One region of the Marichromatium purpuratum 984 genome, then DNA from elsewhere that is predicted to be linked to it. Evidence: riboswitches for the same ligand, from Rfam matches in the RefSeq annotation. Region 1 holds a riboswitch; the other holds the start of a gene.
The links. A riboswitch is a leader RNA that binds a small molecule or an ion and turns the genes downstream of it on or off. The one in region 1 is predicted to bind cobalamin.
Positions count from the first base shown of each region.

Region 1 (14,978 bases):
CGGTCTCGGGCAAGCGCGCCCAGAGCGCACGCGGCAGCGGCGGCACCGGCCAGGCATTGGGGTTGATACCGGTCGAGAGATCGAGCCAGTCGGTCAGCGGGATGTCGTAGCGCGCGGCGGCCTGACGCAGCCGCCCGCCGTGTTCGGGACGGGGCAGATCGGAATGGATCGGGACGATGGTGGCTGTCATGCTGAGGCGCGCGGATCGAGGTGGCGATGGCTGGCTGGAAAACAATCGGCCAATCTGCCAGTTGCCCGGGGTTCGTGCAAGCTGGTGGCTGGTCGCGAGCCGCCAGCATCCAGCCCCCAGCCTCCAGTGGGGAAGCTTGGCGCCGCTGGCTGGTGGCTGGCGGCTGATTGCGGGCTGCCAGCTTCCAGCTCCCAGCCTCCAGTGGGAAAGCTTGGCGCCGCTGGCTGGCGGCTGGCGGCTGATTGCGGGCTGCCAGCTTCCAGCTCCCAGCCTCCAGTGGGGAAGCTTGGCGCCGGTGGCTGGTGGCTGGCGGCTGATTGCGGGCCGCCGGCTTCCAGCGCCCAGCCTCCAGTGGGAAAGCTTGGCGCCGGTGGCTGGTGGCTGGTGGCTGGTGGCTGGCGGCTGGTAGCTGGTAGCTGGTAGCTGGTAGCTGGCGACTGAAAGCTGAAAGCTGAAAGCTGATAGCGTTCCCCATCTTCCGTATTCGAGCAAACCGGATGGATCCACTCTTCAGACTCACCGACATCCACTTCGCCTACCCTGGCCGCCCGCCGGTGCTCGCCGGGGTCGAGCTGACGATCCGGCCCGGGGAACGGATCGCCGTCCATGGCGCCAACGGCTCGGGCAAGAGCACCCTGTTGCAGTTGATGGTCGGGCTGTTGCGCCCCGCCGCCGGGACCCTGTTCGCCTTCGGCGCGCCCCGCCGCGTCGAGCATGACTTCCATGCGGTACGTCGGCGCGCCGGGCTGGTGTTCCAGGACGCCGACGACCAGCTGTTCTGTCCCACGGTGGCCGAGGACATCGCCTTCGGTCCACGCAACCTCGGCCAGTCGCCGACGCAGGCCCGGGCGACGGTCGAGCGCACCCTCGCCCGATTGGGGCTCGAACACCTGCACGACCGCGTCACCCACCGTCTCTCCGGTGGCGAGCGTCGACTGGTCGCCCTCGCCGCGGTGCTCGCCATGGCGCCCGAGGTGCTGCTGCTCGACGAGCCGACCAACGCGCTCGACGAACCCACCCGCGCCCGTCTCCTACAGATCCTCACCGACCTCGATCAGACCCTGGTGCTGGTCAGCCACGACACCCCACTGCGCCAGACCCTCGCCACCCATCACTACCGACTCGCCCAAGGACGGCTGGAGGCAGGCTGAGTCGGGCAATCATCTCGAACCACGGCAACGTCGAACCACAAAGGCGCGAAGTACACAAAGGGGTCTTGCTCAACTGCCAGCTCCCAGCTGACAGAGCGGATGGGCATCCACGACTGGAGACCGACGACCGTTCGCTTTTCCCTCCCTTCGCGCCCTTTGTGTCTTAGCGGTTCAGAATCCGTGTCGCCACCGGCTAACCGCTTGACTCACCCTCGACCGGCGGTATGATGCTCGGCCAGCGATGGTTCCCCGCGAGGGGATCAAAAGGGAACACGGTGCGGCCCGTTCGGGCCAAGGCCGTGGCTGCCCCCGCAACTGTCAGCGGCGAGTCCGCGCCCCCTCATGACGCCACTGGTCCGCGCCGGACCGGGAAGGCCGGGCGCCCGACCCCGACCCGCGAGCCAGGAGACCTGCCATCGAGACACCGATCGCCTGACCGTCGGACGGGGTGTGCCGAGGGTGGGACCCCCTGGTGCCGTGCCCGGCCCCGGCGTCCGCTCACCGGGCCGGTCGTGCCAACCGTCCAGTCCCTCCCCCGAGATCCACCGCCCCGCCCAGCAACACCGCCTGGAGGCGCCCGTCGACATGGATCTCGCCAACCTCTCTGCCGCCACGCGAGCCGCGCTCGAATTCGTCCGTGCCGGCGGCCCGGTGATGCTGGTGTTGTGCGCGCTCTCACTGCTCGCGCTCACCCTGGTGCTGTTCAAGCTGCTGCAGTTCGCGCGGTTGCGGGTCGGCGCGCGCGCCTTCATCGCGCCGACGCTCGCCGCCTGCGCCGCCGGACGGCTCGACGAGGCACGCGGCGCGCTCGCCCCCGCCCCCCAGCCGATCGCCGCAGTGCTGGCGGTGGCCATCGACGGTCTGACGCACGGCGGGCGCACCCTGCAGCAGCTGCGCGAGGAGGTGCTGCGCGAGGCCGCGGCCCAGCAGCAGCGGCTCAACGCCCATCTGCGCGGACTCGACGCCATCGTCACCCTGGCGCCGCTACTCGGACTGCTGGGCACCGTGCTCGGCATGATCGAGGCCTTCCGCACCCTCGAGCAGGCCGGCGGACAGGCCAACCCGGCGCTGCTCGCCGGGGGCATCTGGGAGGCACTGCTGACCACCGCCGCGGGCCTGGCGATCGCCATCCCCGCCGCCGCGGCGCTGCACTGGCTGGAGGCGATCATCGAGCGCGCGCGTCACGACACCGAGGACGCCCTGACCCGGCTGTTCACCATGCCGGTGGCCGATGCACATTGAGCCGCTGCGCCGCCGCGCTCGCGGCATCGGACTCGCACCACTGGTCGACGTGGTCTTCCTGCTACTGCTCTTCTTCCTGCTCGCCGCCCGACTCGACCCACTGCAACAATTGCCGATCGAGACCCGTGACGGCGGCGGCGCCGACAGCGCCGCGACCACGCTGCGACTCGATGTCGCCGCCGACGGCGGGCTGCGGCTCGATGGCGCGCCCTGCCCGCCCGAGGCCCTGGTGACACGGCTGCGCGCGCGGCTCGCCGCTGAACCGGGCCACACGCTGGTGATCGTCCCCGAGCGCGAGACACCGCTCCAGATCCTGGTCCAGATGACCGACCTGGCGCGTCTGGCTGGCGCGCAACAGCTCGCCCTGATCGAGCCCTGAGGGCACACGGATGCAGATCCCCGCACCACCCCGCAGAGGCCAGCGCGACCCGATGAGCGGGCTGGTCGACGTCGTGCTCCTGCTGCTGGTGTTCTTCCTCCTGGTCGGCACCCTCGAGCCGCCCTCGCCGCTACCGGTCACGCCCCCCGAGGCCGCGCCGGGCGAGCCCCTGCCCGATGGCCGCCTGCGGCTCGTACTCGCCGCCGACGGCCGGCTCGCCCTCGACGGCGTGCCGATCACCCGCGCGGAGCTGGACGCGGAGATCGCCGCACGCGTGGCAACCGATCCGGGGCGCGGGATCGCCATCGAGGCCGACGCCGACACCCCGAGCGGCGCCCTGCTCGACCTACTCGCGGTATTGCGCGTGCAGGGGGTCGAGACGCTCTCGCTGATCACCCGGGAGTCGCCATGAGCCGGACGACGACCCGCCTGCTGTGGGGCGTGGCGCTGGTCCTGGCGCTGGGCGCGCACCTGGCCCTCGCCTGGCTGCTGCCGCCGCTGCGCGAACCGGCGCTCGGGACGGGCGAGATCCGACTCTCGCTCCAGGGTAGAGGAACGCCCGACACACCCGCCGACACCACCGACGCGGCACCTGCGAGCGCCGAACCGACGCCCCCCCGACCAGCGCCAGCGCCAGCGCCAGCGCCAGCGCCAGCGCCAGCGCCAGCGCCAGCGCCAGCGCCAGCGCCAGCGCCAGCGCCAGCGCCAGCGCCAGCGCCAGCGCCAGCGCCAGCGCCAGAGCCAGAGCCAGAGCCAGAGCCAGAGCCAGAGCCAGAGCCAGAGCCAGAGCCAGAGCCAGAGCCAGAGCCAGAGCCGAGTATCGCGGCGCCACGCGCGAGCGCCAAGCCCCCGCCGCCCATCCGAAGCGAGACGGCGGGGGCGGCCGCACCCGCACGTCCGAACTCGACGATGCACGCGGGCACGACCCCGAGCAAACGCACCGAATCCCGCACCGAGCAGACCGGCGTCGACCGGCCGGCCCGCCCGATCGCCGGCAATCCGCCACCGCGCTACCCTCGACGAGCGCGTCGCCAGGGGGTCGAGGGCCGCGTACTGATCCGGGTCGTGGTCGGTGCCGACGGGCGGGTCGGCGCCACCACCCTGATCGAGAGCAGCGGCCATCGCCTGCTCGACGACGCCGCACTGCGCGCGGTCGCGCGCTGGCGCTTCGCCCCGGCCTGGCAGGCCGGACGCGCGGTCGCGGCACAGCTCACGGTGCCGGTGATCTTCCGTCTGGAGTCGGGCTGAGACCCTCAGCCCAGCGCCGCGAGCCCCAGTCCAAAGGCGAGCGCTACCACCGAACTCCACCCCAGCAGCCGCAGCGCACGCCGCAGATCGACGGCGCTGAGCGCCGCCGGCCATGTCGGATCGCCGAGGAAGCGATCGGTGACCAGGCGCCCGCCGGACCACACCGGTCCGATCAATCGCACCCGCAGCGCCCCGGCACAGGCCGCCTCGCTCCAACCCGAGTTCGGGCTCGGCAGCAGCGCGTGATAGCGCCAGGCCGCGCGCAGCGCCAGGCCGGGGTGCTCGCGCAGCAGCACCGCGGCAAGCGCGACCACCAGCGGCGAGAGCCGGGCCGGGAGCCAGTGCACCAGATCGTCCGAGCGGGCCCCGGCCCAGCCGAAGCGGCGATAGCGCTCGTTGCGATAGCCGACCATGGAGTCGAGGCTGGAAACGGCCTTGACCACCACCAGCCCCGGCACCCCGAACAGACAGAGCGCCCACAGCGGGGTGAGCACGCCGTCGGTGAGGTTCTCAGACAGGCTCTCGATGGTCGCGCGCGTCACCCCGTCGACGCCGAGCGGTTCGACGTCGCGCCCCACCAGCATCGCCAGCTGCGCGCGCGCGCCGGGCAGATCGCCGGCGGCGAGCGGCGCCAGCACCCGCCGACCGTGCTCGAGCAGGTCACGGGTGCAGAGCAGGCTGTAGGCGATGAACAGGTCCCAGCCGAGCGCGAGCGGCGGGTACAGCGCCGCCAGCCCGAAGCGTACGCCCCACCAGGCGACGAGCGCGCCGCCGACCACCAGCAACCAGTGCAGGACGCCGCCCAGATAGCCGTCGAGCCCGCGCGCGAACAGCGCCCGCTCGCAGCGCGCGATCCAGCCACCGAGCAGGCGCACCGGGTGGAGCCGATAGACCGGGTCGCCGAGCAGCGCGTCGAGCAGTACGGCGCCGAGGATCAGCGACATGGCAGCGCCCCCTTGGGCTGAGTGGATCTCGGCAAATGGCGCGGGCAACGGATAATCATCGATGAAGCGGGGGCTCGGATACGGCGCGGCAGGTTAAGCCAGCGAGCCGACCCCGAGCAATGTCAGGTGATCCGGCGAAAAACATCCAAGCGATGATCCCAAGCAATTAAGTAGGTAATTTTCACCGAACCCCGGCGAAGGTCTCCGATCCAATTGATATAGTTCAATTGATATAGTTCAGATGACCGCTCGAGCCGCCGCACTCGACCCGGCCACGCCAACGAGTAGATGCCCTCGTTGCAGCACTGGCATGAGGTCATGCGGACGGACCCGGTCAGCCGTCGCAGGTTTCACCGACCGCCGCGCACTGCAAGACTCCACCGCCCCCTGGGGCGAGCCTTGAAGCTCGACGGAAACGGGACCTGCACCCTGTTTTCGTCGGCTGCCGAGGATGCAGCCGTTCTCCCGCCGACCACGGCGAGGGTTTGTGGAGGAAACGATGAAGAAACGCACATGGCTGCTGCTCGGGAGCGGGGGCGTGCTGCTCCTGGCGGGGCTGGCGAGCGGGAGCTGGATGGTCACCGAGACTGCGCTCCAGGCGACGTCCGACCGTGAATTCTGCAGCAGTTGTCATACCATGGATGCCTTCGTCGCCTCCTACGACCAGGACGTCCACGGCGGCCAGAACCCCCAGGGACTGCGCGCCGACTGCGCCGACTGCCACCTGCCCCACGACAGCCCCACCAATTATTTCGTGCAGAAGGGACTGTTCGGTCTCAAGGCCGGCTGGGGACAGGTGGTCTCGCTCGTCTTCGAGCCCGACTGGCTCACCAGCCTCGAGCAACGCAACGACTTCCTCTACGACTCGGCCTGCCTGAACTGTCACGCCGCGCTCGAACACGCCCCCGAACAGAGCCCGGCCGCGGCCTTCGGACACCGCACCTATTTCGCGCCGGACAACGCCCTGAGCTGCGCCGACTGCCACCCCCATGTCGGCCACAAGGATCTGCGCGCGCACCTCTCCGGCGACGCCCTTCCCACCACCACGACCGAGGAGTGAAGATGCCCGTCCGTGCCATCCCGCTACTGATCGGCGCCACCCTGTTGAGCGCCACCGCCCTGGCCGACCCAAGCGGCGACGCCGCACGCGGCGCCCAGGTCTACGAGGCCAAGATGTGCAACCTCTGCCACACCCTGGGCGGCGAGTCCGGCCCCATGGCCGCACTCGGCGGCACACTCGACCAGGTCGGCGCCGAGCGCAGCGCGCAGTGGCTGCGCGACTACCTGCTCGACCCCACCGGCACCCTGCCTGGCGCGCAGATGCCCAAGACCGAGCTGACGCCGCAGGAACTGGCCGACCTGGTCGCCTATATGCGCTCGCTGCGCTGAGCCGCCCGAGGACATCGGCGCGCGCCGATGTCCGAAACGTTACCCATCATGCAGACGTGCCCGTCCTCATCCGTCATGCTTGATGATCGGGCGCGGGACCCACGATACAAGACACCGGGACCACCCGGTGCGACCGCCCCGAATGGCGCGGGCCGACCCCGCAGACGCACAACCCACCACCGATATGACACCGTGTACAATGAACGACCCGATACCGGGACACTTGGACGTCCCGGTCGCACCAGCAGCAAGGAGGCCGATGTCCGCTCGCCAGCAGTCCATCTTGTCCACCGCCGGAAGCCCTCGCCGGGCATCGCCATGAGCCGGCCCAGCCAGCCGCTGACGCCGGCCCGTCGTCTGAGCGGCGTCACCCTGATCGAGCTGATGGTGACCCTGGCCATCGCCGTCATCCTGCTCTCGCTGGCCGTCCCCGGTTTCCAGCACCTGCTGCAGAACTCGCGACTCACCGGCCTCACCAACAGCCTCAGCGCCAGTCTCCAGCAGGCCCGGGTCGAGTCGCTGAGCCGGGGCCAGACCGTCGCCGTCTGCGCGACCGGCGACGCCGATGCCGATCAGCCAACCTGCACCATCACCACCGACTGGGCTGACGGCTGGCTGGTGTTCGTGCGCGACGATGCCGACACCACCGCAGGCAAGACCGACATCGACAGTGACGGGCAGGCCGACGACCGTCTGCTCAAGGTGGTGCGCCCGTTCGGGGCCGCCACCCTCACCGCCAGCAGCGGCGACCCGATCGTCTTCACCCCACCGCTCGGCGAGGCCGCCGAGACCCGCTTCAACATCCGGGTCACCGACAGCGAGCAGAACTGTCTGCGGGTCAAGCGCACCGGCCAGGTACGATTCCACAAGGGGAGCTGTAATGGCTAGACACCCACGCACCGGTCGCCGCCAGCGCGGCCTGACCCTGATCGAGGTGCTGGTGACCATGGTCGTGCTCGCCGTCGGGCTGCTCGGCTTTGGCGCGCTGCAGGCGCTGACCATGAAGAGCAACCTCGGTGCGTTGCAGCGCAGCTATGCCACCCTGCACGCCCACGACATCATCGAGTCGATGCGCGCCAATCGCGCCGAGCGCGCGAGCTATGCCACCGGATTCACCGACAGCGTCTCCGGCACCTCGGTCAGCGCCCAGGACCTGCAGCGCTGGAAACAGGCCCTCGCCGCCGACCTGCCGAGCGGCGAGGGCCAGATCACCTTCAACGGCGACAAGGTCGAGGTCACACTGCGCTGGCGCGAGACCCGACTGCCGACCAGCGCCGAGGCCGACCCGACGCTGGAGTGGGTCAGCTTCGCCACCGAGACCCTGCTGCCGGAGCCCACGCCATGATCCGTCAACGCGGTTTCAGCCTGATCGAGCTGATGATCGCCTCGACCATCAGCCTGATGATGATCGCCGCGCTCGGCGCGGTGATGGTCAGTACCCGCACCACCCAGCGCACCACCGATACCCTGGCGATGCTCCAGGAGGACGCGCGCTACGCCTTCCTCGCGCTGACCCGCGACGTGCGCATGGCCGGCTACACCGGTGGCTACCAGCTCGACAGCGCCCCCGCGAGCTGGCCGCCCGAGACCACCGACATCGCCAACCCACTGCACGGACTCGACGACGAGCACGACACCATCAACCTCAGCGGACGATTGCGTGGCGACGTCCTTCACATCGTGCGCGCCGACACCGATCATGCGTTCGTGCTCGCCGCACCCTGCGATGTGCATACTGGGAACTTCACCCTGGAGTGCCAGCCCAGCCACTATCCCGTGAAGGACCAGACCTGGATCGCCGCCAGTCCTTATTTCTCCGCGACCTTCAAGGTGAAGTCCACCGACCCGAGCACCGGCTGCGGCACGAACTCGCCGACGACCCTGACCCTGGTCCCCAAGGCACCCACGACCCCCACGACCCCCACGACCCCCACGGACCCCATATACAGCACCGCCTGCGGCTTCGGTGGCGACATCGCCACCCCCAGGCTCTACCCGCTGATCGCCCACAGCTATTTCGTCGGCACCAACGACGAGGGCGAACCCGCGCTGATGGTGCGCCAAGATGACGAGGACACCGAGGTCGTCGAGGGCGTCTCCGACCTGCAGATCCTCTACGGGATCGATGATGACGCGGACAAGAGTGTCAATCGCTACGTCCGCGCCGATCAGGTCAGCAGCGCCACCGATCCCGCGGCGAACTGGGCACAGGTCCTCGCCATCCGCGTCACCCTCACCCTGACCCCGACCAACGACCTCGACGGGACGCTCGACGATCGCACCGTCAGCGGCACCATCGCGGTGAGAAACCGCCTGATCCAGCCATGAGCCCAAATCCTCTCCAACACCGACAACGCGGCGCGGTACTGATCATCGCCCTGATCTTCCTCACCGTGCTCGCCCTGATCGGCACCACCAGCGCCGTACACAACACCCAGCAGGAGCGGATGAGCACCAGCATCCGCAACCACGACCTCGCCTTCCAGGCCGCCGAGGCGGCGCTGCGCGCAGCCGATCGGGCATTGATGGCCGACACCATCAGTGACCGAGACCAGTTCGAGCAGGACCACACCATCGCCCACGATGCCGACAACACGCCCGCCTACCGGCGCGATCGCTTCAACTGGGGCCAGACCCAGGTGGTCAGCGTGAGCACCGCGCTCGACGGTCTCGCCGAACAACCCCGCTACGTGATCGAGCGCCTGCCCGAGGCCCGCTGCGAGCAAAACGCCACCGAGTCCTGCCCCTACTACCGGGTCACCGCACGCGGGGTCGGTGCCGACCCCGCTTCGGTGGTCATCCTGCAGAGCCTGTATCGACTGGAGTAAGTATGTGCACGCGATCCCCACAACGACTGCGCGGGCTGCTGCTCGGACTGCTGCTGGCGGCCACGGCGGCACCGGCGATCGAGATCTCCGACATCCCGCCCTTCCTCATCAGCGCCGGCGTCGAGCCCAACATCCTGCTGACCATCGACGACTCGGGCAGCATGAGCTACGGCTATGCACCGGATCAGCGCGATAGCGAGGACTTCGAGGAGCGCTACTTCAAGTCGAGCGACTACAACGGCATCTATTACGACCCCGAGACCACCTATACCCCGCCGAGCGATAGCGACGGCAACCCCCTGCCCTCGTCGAGCGATACATCGACCCCGGAGCGGGCACTCGCCACCGCCTACCGCAACGGCTACGAGCCGGACCACGGCACACGCGACCTGACCGACAACTATCGTCCGACGCGGAGGTTGACGTGGCGCTACGGCAACCGGCTCGAGGAGAGCTGGATGCCGCATTATTCGAACGAGGTCTACACCAGGCGATACAGCGACTACTACGGCTGGCGCGACGACGACGACGACGACGACGACGACGACGACGACGACGACGATCATGGTGGCAGATGGAGCAATGACGTTCGTGCCTACTACTACCGCTTCGAGCCGGGCAACCGGCGCTGCAACGGCGAACTCGACGACAACGACTGCTACACCCTGGTTCAGGTCGACGAGGACTCCGGCCCCGACGGCAGCGACGAACGCCGGAACTTCGCCAACTGGTACGCCTTCTACCGCTCGCGCAACCTCGCCACCATGACCGCAGCGACCCTGAGCTTCGCGCGGCTCGACGACAGCGCGCGGGTCGCCTGGCAGACGCTCAATCAATGCCCGCTCGACAGTTACAGCAACTGTCGTGGCACGCGCCGGCAATTCCGGCGTGGCGACAACCGCATCGACACCTTCAGCGGCACCCACCGCGAGAACTTCTTCGACTGGGTCTCCCAGATCCAGACCAATGGGGGCACCCCGCTGCGCCCAGCGATGTATCGCGCCGGTGACTACTTCACCACCAGCGAGCCCTACGAGGACCAGTCATCGGGACGGAACGGCGAGGCCCACGGTTGCCGGCGCAACTTCCACATCATGATGACCGACGGTATCTGGAACGCCAAGGACGAGGGCCACGGCAACAACTTCTCCGGCGCGGCCAACGCCACCAATCGCAACTGGACGCTGCCGGACGGCACCAAGTACCGCGCCCGGCCGCCCTACAAGGACACGATGTACTCGGCGACGATCAGCGATCTCGCCTTCTACTACTGGGCGACGGACCTGCGCCGGGGGTCGGGCGATCGCCAGCCCGACTGCACCGGCGCCACCTGCGACAAGGTGCCGATATTCGAGTTCGACACCCAGGGCGACAAGGAGACGCGCTACTGGAACCCCAGGAACGACCCGGCGACCTGGCAGCACATGACCAACTTCACCGTCGGCCTGGGGCTGGGGGCGAGCATGACCGACCCGGCCTGGGGCGGCAGCACCTACGGCGGCGACTACCAGGCGCTGCTCGCGGGCAGCAAGTCCTGGCCGAGCTTCGAGATCCGCTCCTACGACCCACTCAAGGTCTACGACCTGTGGCACGCGGCGATCAACAGTCGCGGCCGCTTCTACAGCGCCGAGGACCCCGCCTCGCTCACCGCCGCCTTCGAGGAGATCATCGGCGCGATCAGTTCGACCACCGACTCGGGCACCTATGCCACCCCGACGGCCAACGGTGAGTGGCTCAACGATGCCGGGACGGCCATCTTCACCGCCAGCTTCAATGCCGACTGGAGCGGCGATGTCGTCGCCACCAGCCCGGCGCGCGAGGACGCCGAGCTATGGCGCGCCTCCCAACGCTTGCCTGCCCCTTACGCGCGCCGCATCTTCACCACCAACGGCGCCGTCGGCGCCACCGCCTTCGACCGCTGCAACGGCGCCCTGGGCGCGGCACTCGGCACCGACTGCACGCGACGACTGGCCTGGCTGCGCGGCGACGGGCGCATCGAGGGGGCCGACTGCTCGACATCCTGGCGCGGCACCTTCGCCACCTTCACCGTCAAGGGACACCCCTTCAGCAGTGGCGACCAGGTGGTGATCTCCGGGGTGCAGGTCGAGGACGACCAGGGGCCGGTGGACTCGCCGCACTACAACGGACGCTTCCGGGTCGTGGAGACCACCGCCGACACCCTCGGCGTCGCCCTGCAGGCGAGTGGCTGCAACGGCATCGGCAGCTACCATGACCCCGCGGGCGACACACAGCCACGCTATGGCCGCATCCACGACGCCACCCTGCGCGACCGCGCCACCAGCCAGCTCGGCGACGTGCTCAATGCCGACCCGCTCTACAGCGGCGCCACCGATCAGGGCTATGGCGCCATCAGCTCCGGGGTCAGCGGCAAGGACGGCTACGCGGCCTATCTGCGCGCCAAGGAGCAACGTCTGCCGATGCTCTATGTCGGCGCCAACGACGGCATGCTGCACGGCTTCCGCGCCGATCTCGACGATCCGGCCTCGGGCCGTGAGCTGTTCGCCTACGTCCCCTACGCCGTCTATCACGACCTCGACGCGCTGCCCGAGATCAATTATCAGCATCGACCCTTCGTCGACGGTCCGCTCACCCTCGGCGACGCCCATGTCGGTGGCGCCTGGCGCACCTATCTCGCCGGCGCGCTGGGCGGTGGCGGGCGAGGCGTCTTCCTGCTCGACGTCAGCGACCCCGAGGCGTTCGACGCCGACGACGTGATCTGGGAGTTCACCGACGCCGACGACCGCGATCTCGGACTGACCTACAGCGCCCCACAGATCGCCGCCACCGCTCCCGATCGCTGGGCGCTGATCTTCGGCAACGGCTACAACAGCGACAACGGGCGCGCGGTGCTCTATCTGGTCTCGCTCGACGGCAAGTCCGATCGCGAGAAGATCACCCTGCCCGCAACCGCCGGCGACAACGGCCTGTCCTCCCCGGCGCTCCATGACGCCAACAACGACGGCATCGTCGACCGCATCTATGTCGGCGACCTCCAGGGCAACCTGTGGAAGCTGGAGCGCGAGACCGACGGCGACTGGGCGGTGGCCACCGACGCCGGCGGCACCCCGGCGCCGCTGTTCGTCGCCACCGACGACGACGGCGCGCGCCAACCGATCACCGCCCGCCCGGCGGTCGTCACCTCGCCCGAGGGCGGGGGCGTGATCGTCTATGTCGGCACCGGGCGCTATCTCTCCCAGACCGACATCACCGACACCCAGCAGCAGAGCTTCTATGTCATCTTCGACAAGGACGGTGGACACGCCGGACTCGAGCGCGCCGATCTCATCGCCCGGCGCACCACCGAGACCGTCAAGGACGGGCGCCGGGTGAAGACCTTCACCGCCCAGGGCACGGTGAGCTGGATGGACGACCGGGGCTGGTATCTGGACCTCGACCACGACGGGCGCAACCCCGCCGAGCGCTTCGACTACATGCCCAATGTGCAGCAGTTCAGCGAGGCGACCAGCTGGGTGACCTTCATCACCAAGACCCCCTCGAACGACCCCTGCGACCGTGGCGGTCACAAGACCGACTACACCTTCTCGCTGATCACCGGCGCCCTCCCCGAGGGGGCCTCGCTCTACGACATCAACGACGACGACAGCTTCGACTCGGGCGACCGGGTCGGCGGCGACGACGGCAGCCCGGTGATCGGGGTGGTGCTCGACCCGCAGAGCGGCTTCACCAAGGGCGCCTTGCTGATGCGCGACGAGAGCGGACACGTCGTCACCTACACCGCCAGCTCGACCGGCAACGCCGACCCCGACGACATCCCGTTGAAGCAGGGCCAGCCGCCCCCGCCGCCCGACGACCCGCCGCCCGACGACGACCCCACGCCGCCCGACGAGAGCCAGATGCACCGCATCGACTGGCGCCAACTCCTCTGAACCAACCAACCGACCGGGCGCGCGCCCGGTCGGCGCAACGACACCGTCACCATGCACCAGACCAAGAACCCCCGGCCCCACGGCTTCACCCTGATCGAGCTGATGATCACCGTGGCCATCATCGCCATCCTCGCCGCCGTCGCGCTGCCGAGCTACCGCGTCTACATCGAGCGCTCCTATCGCGCCGAGGCCAAGACCGCACTGCTGCAGAACGCCCAGTTCCTGGAGCGTCACTACGCCAAGCGCAGCAGCTATCTCGACGGCGCCAACCTGCCCACGCTGCCGATCACCCAGGTGCCAGCGAGCGGCGGCGCCTACTACAGCATCGGCTACGACACCGATCGCAGCGGCGCCCAGGGCTTCCAGCTCGAGGCGGTGCCCACCGGCACCATGAGCGGCGACGCCTGCGGCACCTTCACCCTCAACCACGTCGGCCAGCGGCGTGTCGGCAGCGACGCCAGCCGCGACGCCGCCGCCTGCTGGGGACACTAGTCCTCCGGGGAATGCACGCGGGCTTTCGACCCCGCACACGCTCGCGCGGTATCATGACCGCGCGGAACCCGGACGCCGGACGCGACATCCACGCCGGCGGACATGACGCGACATCTCCCGCCGGACGACCCCGGAGTGCCGTCGCAACGATCAATCGCCCCGCCAAACGGCGGGATTTCGCCCCCCGATTGATGTCAGGCAACGCGCGCGGCGCGCTTTTGCGCCACCATCCCTCATCATTCCGGGGATCGCGTCATCCGGGGCATCCCTCCGCAACCAGAGAACCCAAGCGCGCGACCACCCGCGCGTCGCGAGCGAACGAGAGCGCGGCGGATTCGTCATCGGCCGCCCCATCCATCACCGAGGTCAGACGACAGCATGAGTGACCCAGTCAAGTACCTGCTCGACGAGCAGCACCTGCCCCGCTTCTGGTACAACATCAACGCCGACCTGCCGGAGCCGATGTTCCCGCCGCTCAACCCGGTCACTCGGCAACCGCTGAGCGCCGAGGAGCTGGAGGTGATCTTCCCGCGCGGCGTGATCGAGCAGGAGATGAGCACCGAGCGCGAGATCGAGATCCCCGGACCGGTGCGCGACGTGCTGCGGCAGTGGCGTCCCTCGCCGCTCTACCGCGCCCGTCGACTGGAGCAGGCGCTCGATACCCCGGCCAAGATCTTCTACAAGTACGAGGGTGTCAGCCCCACCGGCAGCCACAAGGCCAACTCCGCCGTCGCCCAGGCCTTCTACAACAAGGTCGAGGGCGTCAAGCGACTCACCACCGAGACCGGCGCCGGTCAGTGGGGCTCGTCGCTGGCGCTCGCCGGCTCGATGTTCGGTCTCGAGGTGCTGGTCTACATGGTCAAGGTGAGCTTCAACCAGAAGCCCTACCGTCGTGCCTTCATGGAGGCCTTCGGCGCCCGCTGCATCGCCAGCCCCAGCGACACCACCGAGTGCGGTCGCAAGATCCTTGCCGACACCCCGGACAACACCGGCAGCCTCGGCATGGCGATCAGCGAGGCGGTCGAGCTGGCCGCACAGAACGACGACACCAAGTACGCCCTCGGCAGCGTGCTCAACCACGTGCTGCTGCACCAGACGGTGATCGGCCTGGAGGCACAGAAGCAGCTCGAGATGGCCGACGCCGAGCCCGACATGGTCATCGGCTGCACCGGTGGCGGCAGCAACTTCGCCGGTATCGCCTTCCCCT
Region 1 is NZ_CP007031.1:2,651,941-2,666,918, forward strand. It holds gene cobD (threonine-phosphate decarboxylase CobD) at 1-190, opposite strand, end outside; gene MARPU_RS11550 (energy-coupling factor ABC transporter ATP-binding protein) at 688-1,341, shown strand; cobalamin riboswitch at 1,567-1,773, shown strand; gene MARPU_RS11555 (MotA/TolQ/ExbB proton channel family protein) at 1,927-2,583, shown strand; gene MARPU_RS11560 (ExbD/TolR family protein) at 2,573-2,962, shown strand; gene MARPU_RS16775 (ExbD/TolR family protein) at 3,015-3,374, shown strand; gene MARPU_RS11575 (energy transducer TonB) at 3,872-4,210, shown strand; gene cbiB (adenosylcobinamide-phosphate synthase CbiB) at 4,216-5,154, opposite strand; gene MARPU_RS11585 (cytochrome c3 family protein) at 5,654-6,214, shown strand; gene MARPU_RS11590 (c-type cytochrome) at 6,217-6,543, shown strand; gene MARPU_RS16780 (GspH/FimT family pseudopilin) at 6,862-7,431, shown strand; gene pilV (type IV pilus modification protein PilV) at 7,424-7,888, shown strand; gene MARPU_RS11605 (PilW family protein) at 7,885-8,871, shown strand; gene MARPU_RS11610 (pilus assembly PilX family protein) at 8,868-9,371, shown strand; gene MARPU_RS11615 (pilus assembly protein) at 9,374-13,279, shown strand; gene MARPU_RS11620 (type IV pilin protein) at 13,331-13,771, shown strand; gene MARPU_RS11625 (TrpB-like pyridoxal phosphate-dependent enzyme) at 14,150-14,978, shown strand, end outside.

Region 2 (14,978 bases), 1.6 Mb from region 1:
TTCCTCGGTGTTGGCGAGGAAGGCGTTGACCTGATCCTGGACGAATGTACGCACCGCGCGGTTGATCGCCTCCGGCGCGCCGGTGAACACCGGATAGCTGGCCTCGAGCTGGTAGTGCGGGCCGCTGCGGGTGATCTGCGCCCTTGATGGAGCGGGCGCCTCGAGCTGACTCTGGAAGCGTTCGGTTATCTTTTGATTCGCCGCCTCCGTGCGATCGGCAAGGACCGGGTCGCTGGCCTCGAGGCGGTACGGGCCGTTGTGGGCGATGTGAGCCCGTGGCGAGGCGAGTTCCTCGATGCGTTGTCGATAGCGCTCGCGCAGACAGTCCCGGTCCGGGCCGCAGCGGTTGCGTGCGGCGAGCCAGCTGCGCTGGGTCTGGAGCAACGCCTCGCGCTCGGTGGGTGCGAGTCCCTCGCGCGCTGCGTAGTAGCGCTCTGTGAGTTGGGCGTCGAGCGCGTCGAGTCCGGCATCGGTGCAGATGGTGTGCTCGAGCGGGGTCGAGGCGCGGTTGCAGTCAAAGCCGGCGCCGGCACCGAGCGTCGGCAGGAGCGCGATACCGAGTAGCGCGGCGGTGCAGTAGCGCTTTACAGACATTCGATCGACTCCTTCATTGCCGTGTGTCGAGCCTCTCGCGGGCTCGGTCGGTGGCCTGAATATAGCGGCTCGAGCGTGCCTCGGTGGAGACCGCGCGGTCGTCGGGCAATGGCGGGCGGAGTGCTCGAATTCCGCGATGCTCTCCAGCGCCAGCCCCATGATGCCGTGCTGGCCCGAGCAAGGTTGTGTGTAATCCCGGTCCGCGTCGGACCTGCTCCACCATGTGTCGGTGCTCGATGGGTTTGCGGCACCGTGCCAGCTGCGGGCGCGGGAGTCCGACGTCGGGGCGCGATCGTGACGATGACCGTCAACGTCGGGGCGAGTGACCGCGAGACCTGTCCGGTGGCGATGGATGCCCGTGTACCCAAGCCGCCGCGGCCGCGCCAGCTGTCCGGGGGTGTGGCGGGCGTTGATTCGCGCGCTTCGCCCGACACCTCCCGCGTCGCTCGGGTCAGCCTGCCAGGCCTTGTTCGCGCGTCTGCTCGATCAGGGTCTCGGCGATACCGAGCAGTTCGCGATAGCTGCTCACCTCCTTGCCGAGCACCGCATAGCGACCGGCGACCGTCACCCGCGGCACGGCCTGGATGCGGTAGCGCTGCACCAGGCGGTCGCTGCGCGCGATCTTGGCCTGGATGTCGAAGGAGTCGAAGAGCGCGGCGAAGGCGGCGCGATCGAGTCCGCGCGCCTCGACCCAGTCGAGGATGGCGTTCGGGCTGTAGAGTCGGCGCCGCTCGCGGTGCAGTGCGTCGAACACCGCCTGGTCGTGCTGTTCGAGTGCGTCCGAGGCCTCCAGAGCGTAATAGAGCCGGGCGAGATTGGCCCAGGCGGTGCGCCCGAAGGTGACCGGGACACGGCGGAAGGCGACGTCCTCGGGCTGTCGGCCGGCCCACTCCTTGACGATCGGGTTGAGGTCGCTGCAGTGCGGACAGCCGTAGGAGAAGAACTCGAGCACCTCGATCTTGCCCGGGACGTCACCCGGCTGCGGTGGGTCGATGGGGCGCCAGTCCCGTCCCTCGGCCAATGGCGCCGAGCGGGCCGGCAGTGGCTCGGTGAGGGCGCCCAGCGTGCCCATCAGGATGAAGTTGAAGTGTCTGCGGCTCAGCGGCATCGATCAGGGTCTCCAGGGTGGTGGGCGGACGTCCGATGCGTCCGCCTTCTGGGTGTCGGGATGTCCGGGAGGCTCCCGGCGCGATCAGTCGTCCCCGTCGGCGCGGGCCGGGGGGCGCGAGGCGCTCGCAACGAGCGCCCAGGCGGCGGCGATGGCTCCGAGGGCGAAGGCGATCGCCCCCCAGTTGGCCAGCGACAGCCCGAGGATCTCCAGCCCCGGGTCCTCACAGAAGCCGGTGGCGAGAAACAGCTCGGGGGCCTGCTGGCCCAGCCACTCGATCAGGCGCTCGACGGGGCCGAGTTCGCTGCCGATGCAATTGACCGCGCCGGGCGGCTGCAGTTGCAGCCAGCTCTGATAGAGCGAACTCCAGAGTCCGCCGAGCGCGCTCACCACCGTCAGATAACCCGAAACGCGCACGCCCAGCGCCGCGGCGAGCGCGAACAGTCCGGCGAGGGCGAACAGCAGGCGCTGGAAGATGCACAGATGACAGGGGTCGAGCAGCAACCACTCGGTGAGCGCCACGCTGAATGTGGCCACGCCGAGGCCCCCGATCGCCAGGATGAACCAGATCGAGCGGGGCGTGGGGCGAAACATCGCGATGACTCCTCGGCGTATGAGAAAATGATGCGCTTGGCCGGTCGCGTGGGTGGATCAGTGTCGTGACCGGACGTCGAAATCATACCGAAAACCCGGTACGGGCGCGTTTGCGCATCACCGGAAGACGATTGCGAGGTCTGAGAGAGACTGATGAGTTTGGCCTTTGTCGCTGTCATTGCCGGTTTGGCGCTCCTGGTCTGGAGCGCGGATCGGTTCGTCGAGGGGGCCGCGGCGACCGCGAGCCATCTGGGGATGCCGGCCTTGCTGATCGGCATGGTGGTGGTCGGGTTCGGGACTTCGGCCCCGGAGATGGTGGTCTCGGGCTTTGCCGCCGCCCAGGGCAATCCGGGACTCGCGCTCGGCAACGCCTATGGTTCGAACATCACCAATATCGCGCTGATCCTCGGTATCACCGCGCTGCTCAGCCCGATCGCGGTGCACTCGCGGCTGCTGCGTCGCGAGCTGCCGCTGCTGGCGCTGATCACCGCGCTGGCGGTCTATCAGTTGTGGGACGGCGAACTCTCGCGGTTCGATGCCTGGGGGCTGCTCGCGGTCTTCGCGCTGGTGATGGGCTGGACCATCGTGCAGGGGATGCGCGGGCGTGGCGATGCGCTCGGCGGTGAGATGGCGCAGGAACTCGAGTGTCATCCGCTGCCGCTCGGTCGCGCCCTGTGGCTGCTCGCGCTGGGGCTGGTGGTCCTGCTGGCCAGCTCGCGGCTGCTGGTGTGGGGGGCGGTCGAGATCGCCCACGGCTTCGGCGTCAGCGATCTGGTGATCGGGCTGACCATCGTCGCCATCGGCACCTCGCTGCCCGAGCTGGCCTCCTCGATCGCCGCGGTGCGCAAGGGCGAACATGATCTCGCGCTCGGTAACGTGATCGGCTCGAACCTGTTCAACACCCTTGCCGTGGTCGGTATCGCCGGCGCCATCCAGCCGACCGCAATCGCCCCCGAGGTGCTCTCGCGCGACATACCGGTGATGGTGCTGCTGACCCTGTCGCTGTTCGTGTTCGGCTATGGCTGGCGTCGTCAGGGCCGGATCAACCGGGTCGAGGGAACGGTGCTGATCGGCTGCTATCTCACCTACATGGGCTATCTGTTCGTCACGGTGGGCGGTTTCGGGGTAGCCTGAATACCGCTTGAATAATCGTGTTTTGATCGCTTGAGTACGCTTTTCGTGTATGTTGCGCCAGCATAACCCTGTGGTACTGACGAAACCGCGAGGAGGGCGATGTGCTGAGCAGAGTCCGCATCAGTGTGCAGCTGGCCGTTGGCGGCATGGCGGCGATCCTGGTCACGGTGGCGCTGATCCTGCCCAGCGTCTTCCACAACCTCGGCGCGCTTTCCGAGCGCGCCGAGCAACGCCGGCTCCAGGACCTCTTCCTCACCCTGCGTACGGCGCTTGATGAGGAGGCGGCACGCGCCGTCTCGCTCGCTGCGGCGGTCTCCAACGTCCCGGATGTCCGCGCCGCCTTCGCCGCCGGCGATCGCGCGCGGCTGCGCGAACTCACCCTGCCGCTGTTCGAGCGGATGCACCAGCAATACGGTCTGGTGCAGTTCCAGTTCCATACCCCGCCAGCTACCTCCTTCCTGCGGCTGCACATGCCCGAGAAGTTCGGCGACGACCTGTCGGGGTTTCGCCACACCGTGCTCGCCGCCAACCGCACCCGCGCGCCGGTCAGCGGTCTGGAGGAGGGGCGCGCCGGGCTGGGGATCCGTGGCATCGTGCCGATGTTCGCGCCCGACGGGCGCCATCGCGGTTCGGTCGAGTTCGGGCTCTCCTTCGGCGAGCCCTTCTTCGTCGACTTCACCGAGCGCTTCGGTGCCCGTGCCCAGCTCACGCTGCGACGCGGCCAGGACTTCGAACCCTTCGCCGGCACCATCGAGGACGGCACCCGGCTGACCGCCGAGGAGATGCGCCAGGTCATCGCGGGTGAGCGCATCCAGCGCCAGATCCTCTATCGTGACACGCCGATGGCGCTGTTGGCGCAAGCGATCACCGATTATGCCGGCGAGCCCGTCGGGGTGGTCGAGCTGCTGCTCGATCGCAGCGACGACGTCGGCGCCTTCAATCGCGCCATTCGCGACGCGCTGCTGTTCAGTCTGCTGGCGCTGCTCGTCGGCGCCGTGCTGACCGGGCTGCTGAGTCGCGCCATCGCTCGACCGATCCGCGCTGCCGCGACGCGGATGAACGATATCGCCCACGGCGACGGCGATCTCACCCAGCATCTCGAGGCACGTGGTCGCAACGAGTTGACCGAGCTGGCCACGGCCTTCAACGCCTTCGTCGATCGTATCCACGACCTGGTCAGGGAGTTGGTCGGGGGTGGCGATCGGTTGACCGAGGCCGCCGGCGGGCTGTCGGCGACCAGCGAGCAGATCCACGTCCAGCTCGAGCGTCAGCAGTCGGGTACCGATCAGGTCGCCACCGCCATGACCGAGATGACCGCCACCGTCGCCGAGGTCGCGCGCAATGCCACGCGCGCGGCCGAGGCGACCCGTGACATGGAGCGCGAGGCCCGCGGTGGCGCAGCGGTGGTGCGCGAGACGATCGGCGCCATCGAGTCCCTGGCCGCGGCGGTGGAGAACGCCGCGACGGTGATCGCGCGGCTCTCGGACGATGCCGAGTCGATCGGCCGGATCCTCGATGTGATCGGTGGCATCGCCGAGCAGACCAACCTGCTCGCGCTCAATGCCGCGATCGAGGCGGCGCGCGCGGGTGAGCAGGGGCGCGGCTTCGCGGTGGTCGCCGACGAGGTGCGCAGCCTCGCCGGGCGCACCCAGTCGGCCACCCACGAGATCCAGGGCATGATCGAGGCGCTGCAGGGCGGCGCCCGTGAGGCGGTCACGGTGATGGCCGACGGTCGCGCCAAGGCCGGCGAGAGCGTTGCCCAGGCCGGACGCGCCGGGGCGTCGCTCGAGGCGATCACCGCCGAGGTGGGCACCGTCAACGACATGAACGGCCAGATCGCCAGCGCCGCCGAACAGCAGCGCACGGTGGCCGAGGAGATCGACCGCAACCTCTCCGGCATCAGCCACGAGGAGGAGGAGATCGCCGCCGTCTCGCGGCGCATCGCCGCGGCCGCCGAGGCGCTCGCCGCGCTCGCCGCCGAGCAGCAGGAGCGCACCCGGCGGTTCAAGGTCTGAGCCTCAGCCGAGGACGCCGAGCAGGGCGCGGGCGACGCCGCTGAGGCTCTCGCCGGCGATCAGCCCGGCGGCTGCGGCAAGCAGGAAGCGCTCGGCCAGTCGTGGGCGGTAACGCGCGAGCGCGTGCCCGACCAGACTGCCGAGACAGAGGGTGAGCGAGAGCGATGCCGGGATCACCATCGCCAGCCCCAGCGCCGGTGCGCTCGGCACCCGGCGCGGTCCGTGGCGGTGTTCGAGCAGGGTCAGCGCGACCCCGCAGCCGGCGGCGACGAGGAGTGCGGCGAGCGCACTCGGCGGCAGCGCAGCGAGTCCCTGACCGAGGGTCTCGGCCACCACCTTCCAGGTTGCTACCGCCGGGGCCGGCCACTGCTCGGTGATTAGCATGGTCGCTGGGTCCGGGATCAGTCGCAGATAGACCAGGCTGCCGACCACACTGCCCACGGCCACCCCCAGACACTGTGCGATCACCTGGTAGCCCGGGGTGGCGCCGATCGCGTGTCCGGCCTTGAAGTCGTTGAGCAGATCGGCGCTCTGACCGGCCGCGCCGCCAGCGACGTTGGCGCCGATCAGGTTGGCCGTCTGGTCGCCCGGTGCGGTGATGCCGCTGCCGAGCTGCGAGACCTTGCCGATGGCGCCGATCGGCGGAATGCCGGTCTCGCCGACCACGCGCGCCGCCACCATCGCCAGCACGAAGGCGATCGGCACCGCCAGCAGCGCGAGCAGCCAGTGGATGCCGAAGATCAGCGTCTGGGCGAGCACCACCAGGGCGCTGGCGAGCGCCAGTCCGAGCGCGCGGTGCAGTGTGGCCCCGTCGTCGTCTCTCCCGGTGCCGGGGCTCGCGGCACGAGCGGCGCGCAGCTGCAGCACCAGCCGGGTCAGGGTCGCGGCCACCAACAGCGCCACCCCGGGCCACAGCAGCCATTCGATCATGGTCGCGAACCAGCTCGCCGCCGGGTCGGTCGCGCCCGGCAGGATGAATCCCTGGTACAACCCCAGCGGGCCGAGCAGTGCCCAGGCAATGAGCGCGCCGAGCAACAGCGAGAGCCCGGCGCGGACCCCGATGATGGCGCCGAAGCCGGCGAGCATCAGCGAGGGGTCGAGGCTGAGGGTGAGGTTCTTGGCGCTGATCGCCGGGGCGCCGGCGAGTGCGCCGACGGCGGGCAGCTCGATGCCGAGTCCCGGACGCGGTAGCGCCCAGCGACCGCTGTCGAGCCACTTGAGCGCGGCGGCCAGCGCGCCGGCGCCGAGCAGGACGCGCAGCCTCAGCCGTGCCTCACGACCCTGGCGGAACATCTCCTGCAATGCCTCGGCGGTGGCACGGCCGGTGGGGAAGGGCAGCGGGGTGCGCACGATCAGCCCGGCACGCAGATACCAGGCGACCCAGATGCCGAGGAAGCTCACCGCGAACACCCAGGCGATCAGCTCGACGGCGGGCAGGTTGCCGCCGGAGAGCATCGCCAGGGCCGGGATCGGCGCGACCAGCCCGCCGGAGATGATGTTGGCCGCGGAGGATGCGGTGGTCTGGGTGATGTTGCCCTCGCCGATGGCCAGCGGCGCGCTCAGGCGCAGTCGCGCGAGCAGTGCCCAGAGTCCGCTGGCGAGCAGCAGCGCCACGATCGAGATGTTGAACGACCAGCCGATCTTCAGCCCGGCGTAGACGTTGCACGGGGTGAGCAGGGCGCCGAGTAGCGCGCCGCCGAGGAGCGCCCGGGCGCTCAGCTGTCGATGCCTGTCCATGTCGCTCCCGATGATCGCGCACCCATCGCCCGGGTGCGGGTGAGTCTGTCGGTGTCGCGCGATCCGTGTTCCGTGCGCCGGATCGGGCGGGGTTCATGTGTTAAGATGGTGAAATCCTTTGCAATGGTTTTGCCAGTCCGGGCGGCTGCCCGGATCCTCTGGTGGCGCGCTCACGCGCCCGGCGCCGGCGAAGCGCGCACGACGGATACCGTCACTTCTTTCGCCAACCCCTTTGGATAGCCGTGCCCATTCGGTTCAGCGTCCTCTTCTGACTATCCACAGAGGAGCTTTGTCATGTCCTACAGCAATGCCCAGCCCAAGCGGGCGGTGGCGGCCGAGTCTGCCCGTCCGTTCCGCGTCCACACTCAGCGCAACCTCGACCGCATCGATGCGCTGCGTGGACTCTCCGAGGATCGCCGTTTCGCGATGAAGGTGGTCTCGACCGTGCTGCCGTTTCGCGTCAACGACTATGTGATCGAGGAACTGATCGACTGGGACCGTGTCCCCGACGATCCGATCTTCCAACTGGTGTTCCCGCAGCAGGGGATGCTCAGCGAGCGTCACTTCGACCGCATCGCCGATTTGCTGCGCGCCGAGGCCGCGCCCGCCACGCTCGACGCCGCGGTGCGCGAGATCCGCGCCGAACTCAACCCGCATCCCGCCGGGCAGCTCGAGAGCAACCTGCCCAAGCTCGACGGCGAGCGTCCCCTCGAGGGGCTGCAGCACAAGTATCGCGAGACCGTGCTGTTCTTCCCCAGTCAGGGGCAGACCTGCCATGCCTATTGCAGCTTCTGCTTCCGCTGGGCGCAGTTCGTCGGCGACAAGTCGCTGCGCATCGCCTCCAACGAGGCCTCCGGGCTGCACGCCTATCTGCGTCAGCACTCGCAGGTCACCGATTTGCTGATCACCGGCGGCGATCCGATGGTGATGAAGACGCGCCATCTCGAGGCCTATCTCGAACCGCTGCTGCGTCCCGAGTTCGACCACGTCCAGAGTATCCGCATCGGCACCAAGGCGCTCACCTTCTGGCCCCAGCGTTTCGTCGGCGACGCCGACAGCGATCAGCTGATGGCGTTGCTCGAGCGGCTGGTGGCCCACGGCAAGCACGTCGCGCTGATGGCCCATACCAACCACTGGCGCGAACTCGAGACCGATACCGCCCGCGAGGCGATCGCGCGGTTGCGCGCCACCGGCGCCGAGATCCGCAGCCAGGGGCCGCTGCTCGCCCACATCAACGACGACCCCGAGGTGTGGACGCGGATGTGGCGCACCCAGGTGCGCCTCGGCATCATCCCCTACTACATGTTCGTGCAGCGCGACACCGGCGCCCAGCACTACTTCGAGGTGCCGCTGGTGCGCGCCTGGGAGATCTATCGCGAGGCGATCCAGGGCGTCTCGGGGCTGGCCCGCACCGCGCGCGGTCCGAGCATGAGCGCGGGGCCGGGCAAGATCGAGATCCAGGGCGTGACCGAGGTCGCCGGCGAACGGGTGTTCGTGCTGCGCTTCCTCCAGGGGCGCAATCCCGACTGGGTCAACCGGCCCTTCTTCGCCCGCTTCGACCCCAAGGCGACCTGGCTCGATGATCTGGTGCCGGCCTTCGGCGAGGATCGCTTCTTCTTCACCGACGAGTATCTCACCCGCTGGCCGAGCGCCCAGGCGGCGCGGATCGAGTCGGTCCACGCGCCCGAGCCGGCGTTGCCCGAGGCCTCGGGACTCTGAGCGCCCAGCGGCGACCGGTCGCGAGGGCCGGCGCCGTCCTTCCCGCTTGACCCCGGTCAGTCCGCCCGGCCCGGTGCGCGGCACGGGCGTTGACTTGGGTCGCCCGATCGGACTTAATCGGCGCCCTCGATTCCGCGGTGGCCCCTGGACCCAGTTCCCGGGGCTGAAACGGGAAGACCGGTGCGCCGATCGTCCGCGATCGGTCAGTCCGGCGCTGCCCCCGCAACGGTAGACGAGTCAGGGCGCGACCTGATGCCACTGTGTCGATCACGGGAAGGCGTCGCGTCCGGGGCCATGCCGGCCCGCTCGTGAGCCCGGAGACCGGCCTCGGAATCACTGGTCCTGTCGTGCCCGTGAGCAACGGTCTGGCGGGTCCGTCAAGCCGGGGCTGCGTGGGGAGGCCGGGCGGCGATCGTGACCCGTCGCGCGTCCAGCGCGTGGCCGGTGGCGCCTGCCTGCCGAGCATCCAGCCCCTCTCTGTTGTCGACCCCTGCGGGTGTGCGGGGTCCTGTGAGGAGCATGTGATGAAGAGTCCCTTGATGCTGGCGGCGCTGGCCGCGCCCTTGAGTGCCCAGGTCCTGGCCCAGACCGATTCCCAGGTGTTGGAGCCGACGGTGGTCACCGCCACCCGTACCGCTGAGCCGGCGGGCGAGACCCTGGCTACGGTGAGCGTGATCGATCGCGCCGAGATCGAGCGGCGTCAGGCCCGTTCGGTGCCCGATCTGCTGCGCACCCTGCCCGGCGTGAGCATCGCCCAGAGCGGCGGTCCTGGCCAGTCGGCCTCGGTGATGCTGCGCGGCACCAACGCCGATCACGTGCTGGTGCTGGTTGACGGCGTGCGCGTCGGCTCGGCGACCCTGGGCACGACCTCGCTGCAGGACCTGCCGGTCGATCAGATCGAGCGCATTGAGGTGGTGCGCGGGCCGCGTTCGAGTCTCTACGGCTCCGAGGCCATCGGCGGTGTCATCCAGATCTTCACTCGTCGTGGCGGCGGCCCGCTCACCCCGCGCTTCAGCGTCGGTGTCGGCGAGCTGGGCACGGCAAGCGTCTCCGGCGGGCTCTCCGGCGGCGGCGAGCGCGCCTGGTTCAATCTCGGCGCCAACTTCGAGCAGACCGATGGCATCAACGCCTGCGCCGGTCGCCCTTTCCCCTATGCCGGCTGCGGCGTCGATCAGCCCGATCGCGACGGCTACAGCAGCCATGGCGTCAGCGCCCGCGCCGGTTATGCCTTCAGCGAGCGCGCCGAGGTCGAGTTCCATCTGCTCAGCGCCGAGAGCGCCAACGACTTCGACGGCTCGGTCTTCTCCGGCAACCAGGCCCGTGCCTCGCAGCAGGTCTTCGGCGCCAACGCCACCCTGCGCCCGCTCGATGCCTGGACCCTGACGCTCACCGCCGGGCGCAGCTGGGACGATTACCGGGTGTTCTACGACGATGCCGCCGCAGCGGTCTTCGAGCAGTTCGTCGACCGTTTCCAGACCGAGCGCGACAGCCTCTCGCTGCAGAGCGATGTCACCATCGCCGCCGGGCAGCTGGTGAGCCTCGGGGTCGACTATGTCGACGACCGGGTCAGCGGGACCGTCGACTATGCCGAGGACGCGCGCGACAACCTCGGCGTGTTCGGTCAGTACCAGGGCAGCTTCGGCGCCTTCGATCTCAAGCTCAGCCTGCGTCAGGACGACAACCAGCAGTTCGGCAGCCACACCACCGGCAGCGCCGCGCTCGGTTATCTGTTCGCCAACGACATCCAGGTCGCGCTCTCCTACGGCACCGGCTTCAAGGCGCCGACCTTCAACGAACTCTACTACCCGGGCTTCGGCAACACCGCGCTCGATCCCGAGGAGTCCGAGAGCATCGAGCTGATGGCCAACGGCCCGCTGCCGCTGCCCGGGCGGATGCGCGGCGACTGGCAGCTGAGCCTTTACCAGACCGAGATCGACGACCTGATCGCCTATGACTCGGCCACCTTCGCCCCGGCCAACGTCGACTCGGCGCGGATCCGCGGCCTCGAGGCCGCGGCTGATGTCCGTTGGGACGACTGGACGCTGGCCGGCAACCTCACCCTGCTCGATCCCGAGAACCGCTCCGAGGGCGCCAACGACGGCAACCTGTTGCCGCGCCGCGCCGAGCAGAGCCTGCAGCTCGATCTCGATCGTACGTTCGGGCGCTGGCGCGCCGGCGCGACCCTGCAGCTGGTCGGCGAGCGCTACGACGACCTCGCCAACCAGGTCGATCTCGACGCCTACGCGCTGCTCGACCTGCGTCTCGAGTATGCCTTCAACCCGGCGCTGCGCCTCCAGGGACGGCTCGCCAACGCCCTCGACGAGACCTATGAAACGGCCTATCTGTACAATCAGCCCGGTCGCGCGTTCTATCTGACCCTGCGCTACCAGCCCTGACCCGGTGCGGTGACCGCCCCGGCGCGGGGCGGCCCGGCCCGTCGAGCAGATCCGCCATGTCCTCGATCCCTTTCCGCCGCCCCGTGCGGTATTCGACCCCGTCGCGCCGGTGCTGCGCGACGCCCATCGCTCCCATCCATGAGGTGCGCCCATGACCCCGACCCTCGACTGGCTCGCCGAGCCCTGTCCCCCGATCGATCAGACCGCCGTGCAGCATGCGCTGGCGCGTCAGGACCAGCTCACCAAGCCGCCGGGCTCGCTCGGTCGGCTCGAGGAGCTGGCGGTGCGTCTGGCCGGGCTGCAACGCACCGCCACCCCGGAGGTCGATCCGGTGCGGGTGCTGCTGTTCGCCGCCGATCACGGGGTCGCCGCCGAGGGCGTGTCGCGCTATCCCCAGGACGTCACCAAGCAGATGGTCCGCAACATCGCCAACGGCGGGGCGGGGGTCGCGGTGATGGCCAAGGCGGTCGGGGCCGGGCTCGACATCATCGAGCTGGGCCTGGCCACCGGCTCCGAGGTCGTCGAGGGCGTGCGCTCCGAGCCCCTCGGGCCGGGGAGCGGCAACATCGCCCGCGAGCCGGCGATGACCCCCGAGCAGCTTGCGCGGGCGCTTGACATTGGGCGCGACGCGGTCGATCGCGCCGTCGACGCAGGCGTGCGCCTGATCATCGGTGGTGAACTCGGTATCGCCAACACCACCGCTGCCGCAGCGCTGGCCTCCGCGCTGCTCGATCGCGCCGCCTCCGAGGTGGTGGGGCCGGGCACCGGGCTGGACAGCGCCGGGGTCAACCGCAAGGCCGAGGTGGTGGCGCGCGCGCTGGCGCTGCACGCCAGCGAGCCGCGCGCGCCGCTGGAGATGCTGCGCCGACTCGGCGGCTTCGAGATCGCCGCGCTCACCGGCGCCTATCTGCGCGCCGCCCAGCGTGGCGTGGCGATGTTGATCGATGGCTTCATCGTCTCCTCGGCGGCGCTCGCCGCGGTGCGTCTGCAGCCCGCGGCGCGCGACTGGATGCTGTTCTCGCATCGCTCGGCCGAGCCCGGTCATCGGCTGATGATGGAGGCGCTGGAGGCCGATCCGTTGCTCGATCTCGGCTTCCGCCTCGGCGAGGCGACCGGCGCCTGCGCCGCGGTGCCGCTGCTGCGTCTGGCCTGCGCGGTGCATCGCGACATGGCGACTTTTGACGAGGCCGGAGTGAGCAACGCGTGCTGAGCCTGCGCGGCCGGCTGATCGACCTGCTGCGTCACGGCGAGGTCGAGGGCGGGAACCGTCTGCGCGGCAGTTGCGATGATCCGCTGAGCGCGCGTGGCTGGTCGCAGCTGCGCGCGGCCACCGCCGGGCTCGACGAGCCGCGGCTGGTGGTCAGCTCGCCATCGCTGCGCTGCGCGGCCTTCGCCCGCGAGCTGGCCGCACGGCGCGGGCTCGAGCTGGTGCTCGAACCCGCGCTGGCAGAGCGTCACTTCGGCGATTGGGAGGGGTGCTCGGCCAGCGAGCTCCCCGAGGATGAACGCTGGCGGCTGTGGGATGATCCGCTCGGCTTCACCCCGCCGGGGGGCGAGCCGATGCCTGACTTCCTCGCCCGGACCCGCACGGCCTGGCGCGCGCTGCTCGACGGCGGCGGGCCGGACGCGCTGGTGGTGACCCACGGCGGGGTGATTCGCGCGATCCTCGCCGAGGTGCTGGAGATGCCGCCGCGGGCGATGATCCTGCTCGAGGTCGTCCATGCCGGGCGCAGTCGCGTCCGTGTCCCACCCTCACCGGGCCGCCCCAGCCTGGTGACCCATCGAGGTCCCTGATGTCCCATCTCGTTCCCTTCTATGCCGCCGGGCGGCTGTTGACCCGGCTGCCCTTTCCCGACCCCGGCGTGGTCGACCCCGCCGACCAGGGCCGCTCGGTGGCCTGGTACCCGGCCGTCGGGCTGGTGCTCGGCGCGCTGCTCGCGCTCGCCGCGCTCGCCGCGCAGCACACCGACCCGCTGCTCGGTGCGGCGCTGCTGCTGGCCTTCTGGACCTGGTCGACCGGCGGGCTGCACTGCGACGGCCTGGCCGACAGTGCCGACGCCTGGATCGGCGGGCTCGGCGATCGTGCCCGCACCCTGGAGATCATGAAGGACCCGCGCAGCGGGCCGATGGCGGTGGCGGTGCTGGGGCTGGCGCTGCAGCTGAAGTGGAGCGCGCTGCAGCTGTTGCTCGATGTCGAGGCGGCCTGGCTGCTGCTCTGGGTGCCGCTGCTCGCGCGCGCGGTGTTGCCGCCGCTACTGCTCACCACCGCCTATGCCCGCACCCAGGGCATCGTCAGCGATCAGGTCGCCCATCTCGGGCGCACCTGGGCCTGGGTGGCGAGCGGCGCGGCCTTCATCGGCTGTGTGCTGATGCTCGGCGGACTGGGTCTGGTGCTGGTCGGGTGCGCCCTGGCGGTGTTGTGGCTGGCGCGCCGCGCCATGCTCGCCCGGCTCGGCGGCTTCACCGGGGATACCGCCGGTGCCCTGGTCGAGCTGACCGAGATCGCCCTGGTGGTGCTCGCAGCGCTGCTGCTCGGCGGCTGAGCGGCGCCGCGGCTCAGCGTGCCAGCTGGTGCGGGTCGGCGGCGCAGGCCTCGCGGCATGCGCGATGGCGGTTGGCGCAGTAGCCGTAGAGGTTCTCGGCGCACGACCACCAGGGGTAGCCGCAATCGAGTTCACCGTTGAATGTGCCGACCTCGCTGAGACACCAGCGATAGTCGCGGAAGGCCTCGGTATGGCCGGCCTCGCAGTCGCGATAGTCGGCGCGGGCGTGCTCGCGACAATGCGCGCGGGCGCTGTCGCACTGGCCGATACAGGCGGCGATGGCGAGCTGACGGGGCAGGGGCTGGTCCTTCAGCAGCGGGTCGCTGCAGGCGCCGAGCAGGCTCAGCGCCAGGGCCAGCACGACACCACGTCGCGATCGACGAAAGGGATGCGGTGACGATTGGCGCAGTCTCATCGGGAGGCTCCGGGGATGTGACGGTCGCGCCTCGACCCTGGCGCGGTTGCGGTCACTGTAGCGGCAATCGCGCCCCGGTGCATCCGCATGACATACAATGGGCGCTCGGGGGCCGCGCCTGACCGCGGTCGGTCGAGGGTCGAGGCGGGCGCGCGCCGCGCCGCCGTCGCCGAGGGAGAACGCCATGTCCAGAATCGTCGTGCCCGTTGTGTTGCTCGGTCTGCTTGCGGGGTGTGCGCTGATCCCGCCGCAGCGTCTCGGCGGGATCGCCGTCGAGGTGCCGCCGGAGGAGTACGGCAGGCGGCTGTGCGAGCACCTCGAGATCGAGGTCTATGCCACCTGTGTCAGCCAGGTGATCGACAATCTCGACCGTCCCCGTCCCGAGGTGCCCTCGCCGGGTCGTTCGACCTCGGGGCCGGTGGTGGCGGTGGTCGACGGCGAGGTATTCAGCGGCGACTATCGCTCGACCCTGTTCACCGGCGAACTGAATCTGACCAGCCCGAAGACCCGCTGTCGCGGTGGTTACAGCGCCTTCTCCGGCGATCCGGCCGCGATCTACGAATTCCACTGCGAGGACGGGCGCAGCGGCTGGGCGGATCTGGTGCGCGATCTCAGCGGTCGCAACGGTATCGGCCGACTCGCCTTCAGCGACGGCGCCGCCGGTCAGCTGGTGTTCGGTCACGCCCCGTTGGGCAGCGCCGAGCCCTATCCCTATCTGCCCTG
Region 2 is NZ_CP007031.1:1,030,324-1,045,301, forward strand. It holds gene MARPU_RS16520 (DUF3298 domain-containing protein) at 1-594, opposite strand, end outside; gene MARPU_RS04725 (thiol:disulfide interchange protein DsbA/DsbL) at 1,046-1,702, opposite strand; gene MARPU_RS04730 (disulfide bond formation protein B) at 1,787-2,296, opposite strand; gene MARPU_RS04735 (calcium/sodium antiporter) at 2,450-3,430, shown strand; gene MARPU_RS04740 (methyl-accepting chemotaxis protein) at 3,532-5,445, shown strand; gene MARPU_RS04745 (OPT/YSL family transporter) at 5,449-7,182, opposite strand; gene MARPU_RS04750 (KamA family radical SAM protein) at 7,477-8,901, shown strand; cobalamin riboswitch at 9,020-9,245, shown strand; gene btuB (TonB-dependent vitamin B12 receptor) at 9,426-11,297, shown strand; gene cobT (nicotinate-nucleotide--dimethylbenzimidazole phosphoribosyltransferase) at 11,449-12,507, shown strand; gene MARPU_RS04765 (histidine phosphatase family protein) at 12,501-13,091, shown strand; gene MARPU_RS04770 (adenosylcobinamide-GDP ribazoletransferase) at 13,091-13,840, shown strand; gene MARPU_RS04775 (hypothetical protein) at 13,854-14,255, opposite strand; gene MARPU_RS04780 (hypothetical protein) at 14,440-14,978, shown strand, end outside; gene MARPU_RS04785 (coiled-coil domain-containing protein) at 14,967-14,978, opposite strand, start outside.
Region 2: another riboswitch for cobalamin. It lies ahead of btuB (TonB-dependent vitamin B12 receptor); the one in region 1 lies ahead of MARPU_RS11555 (MotA/TolQ/ExbB proton channel family protein).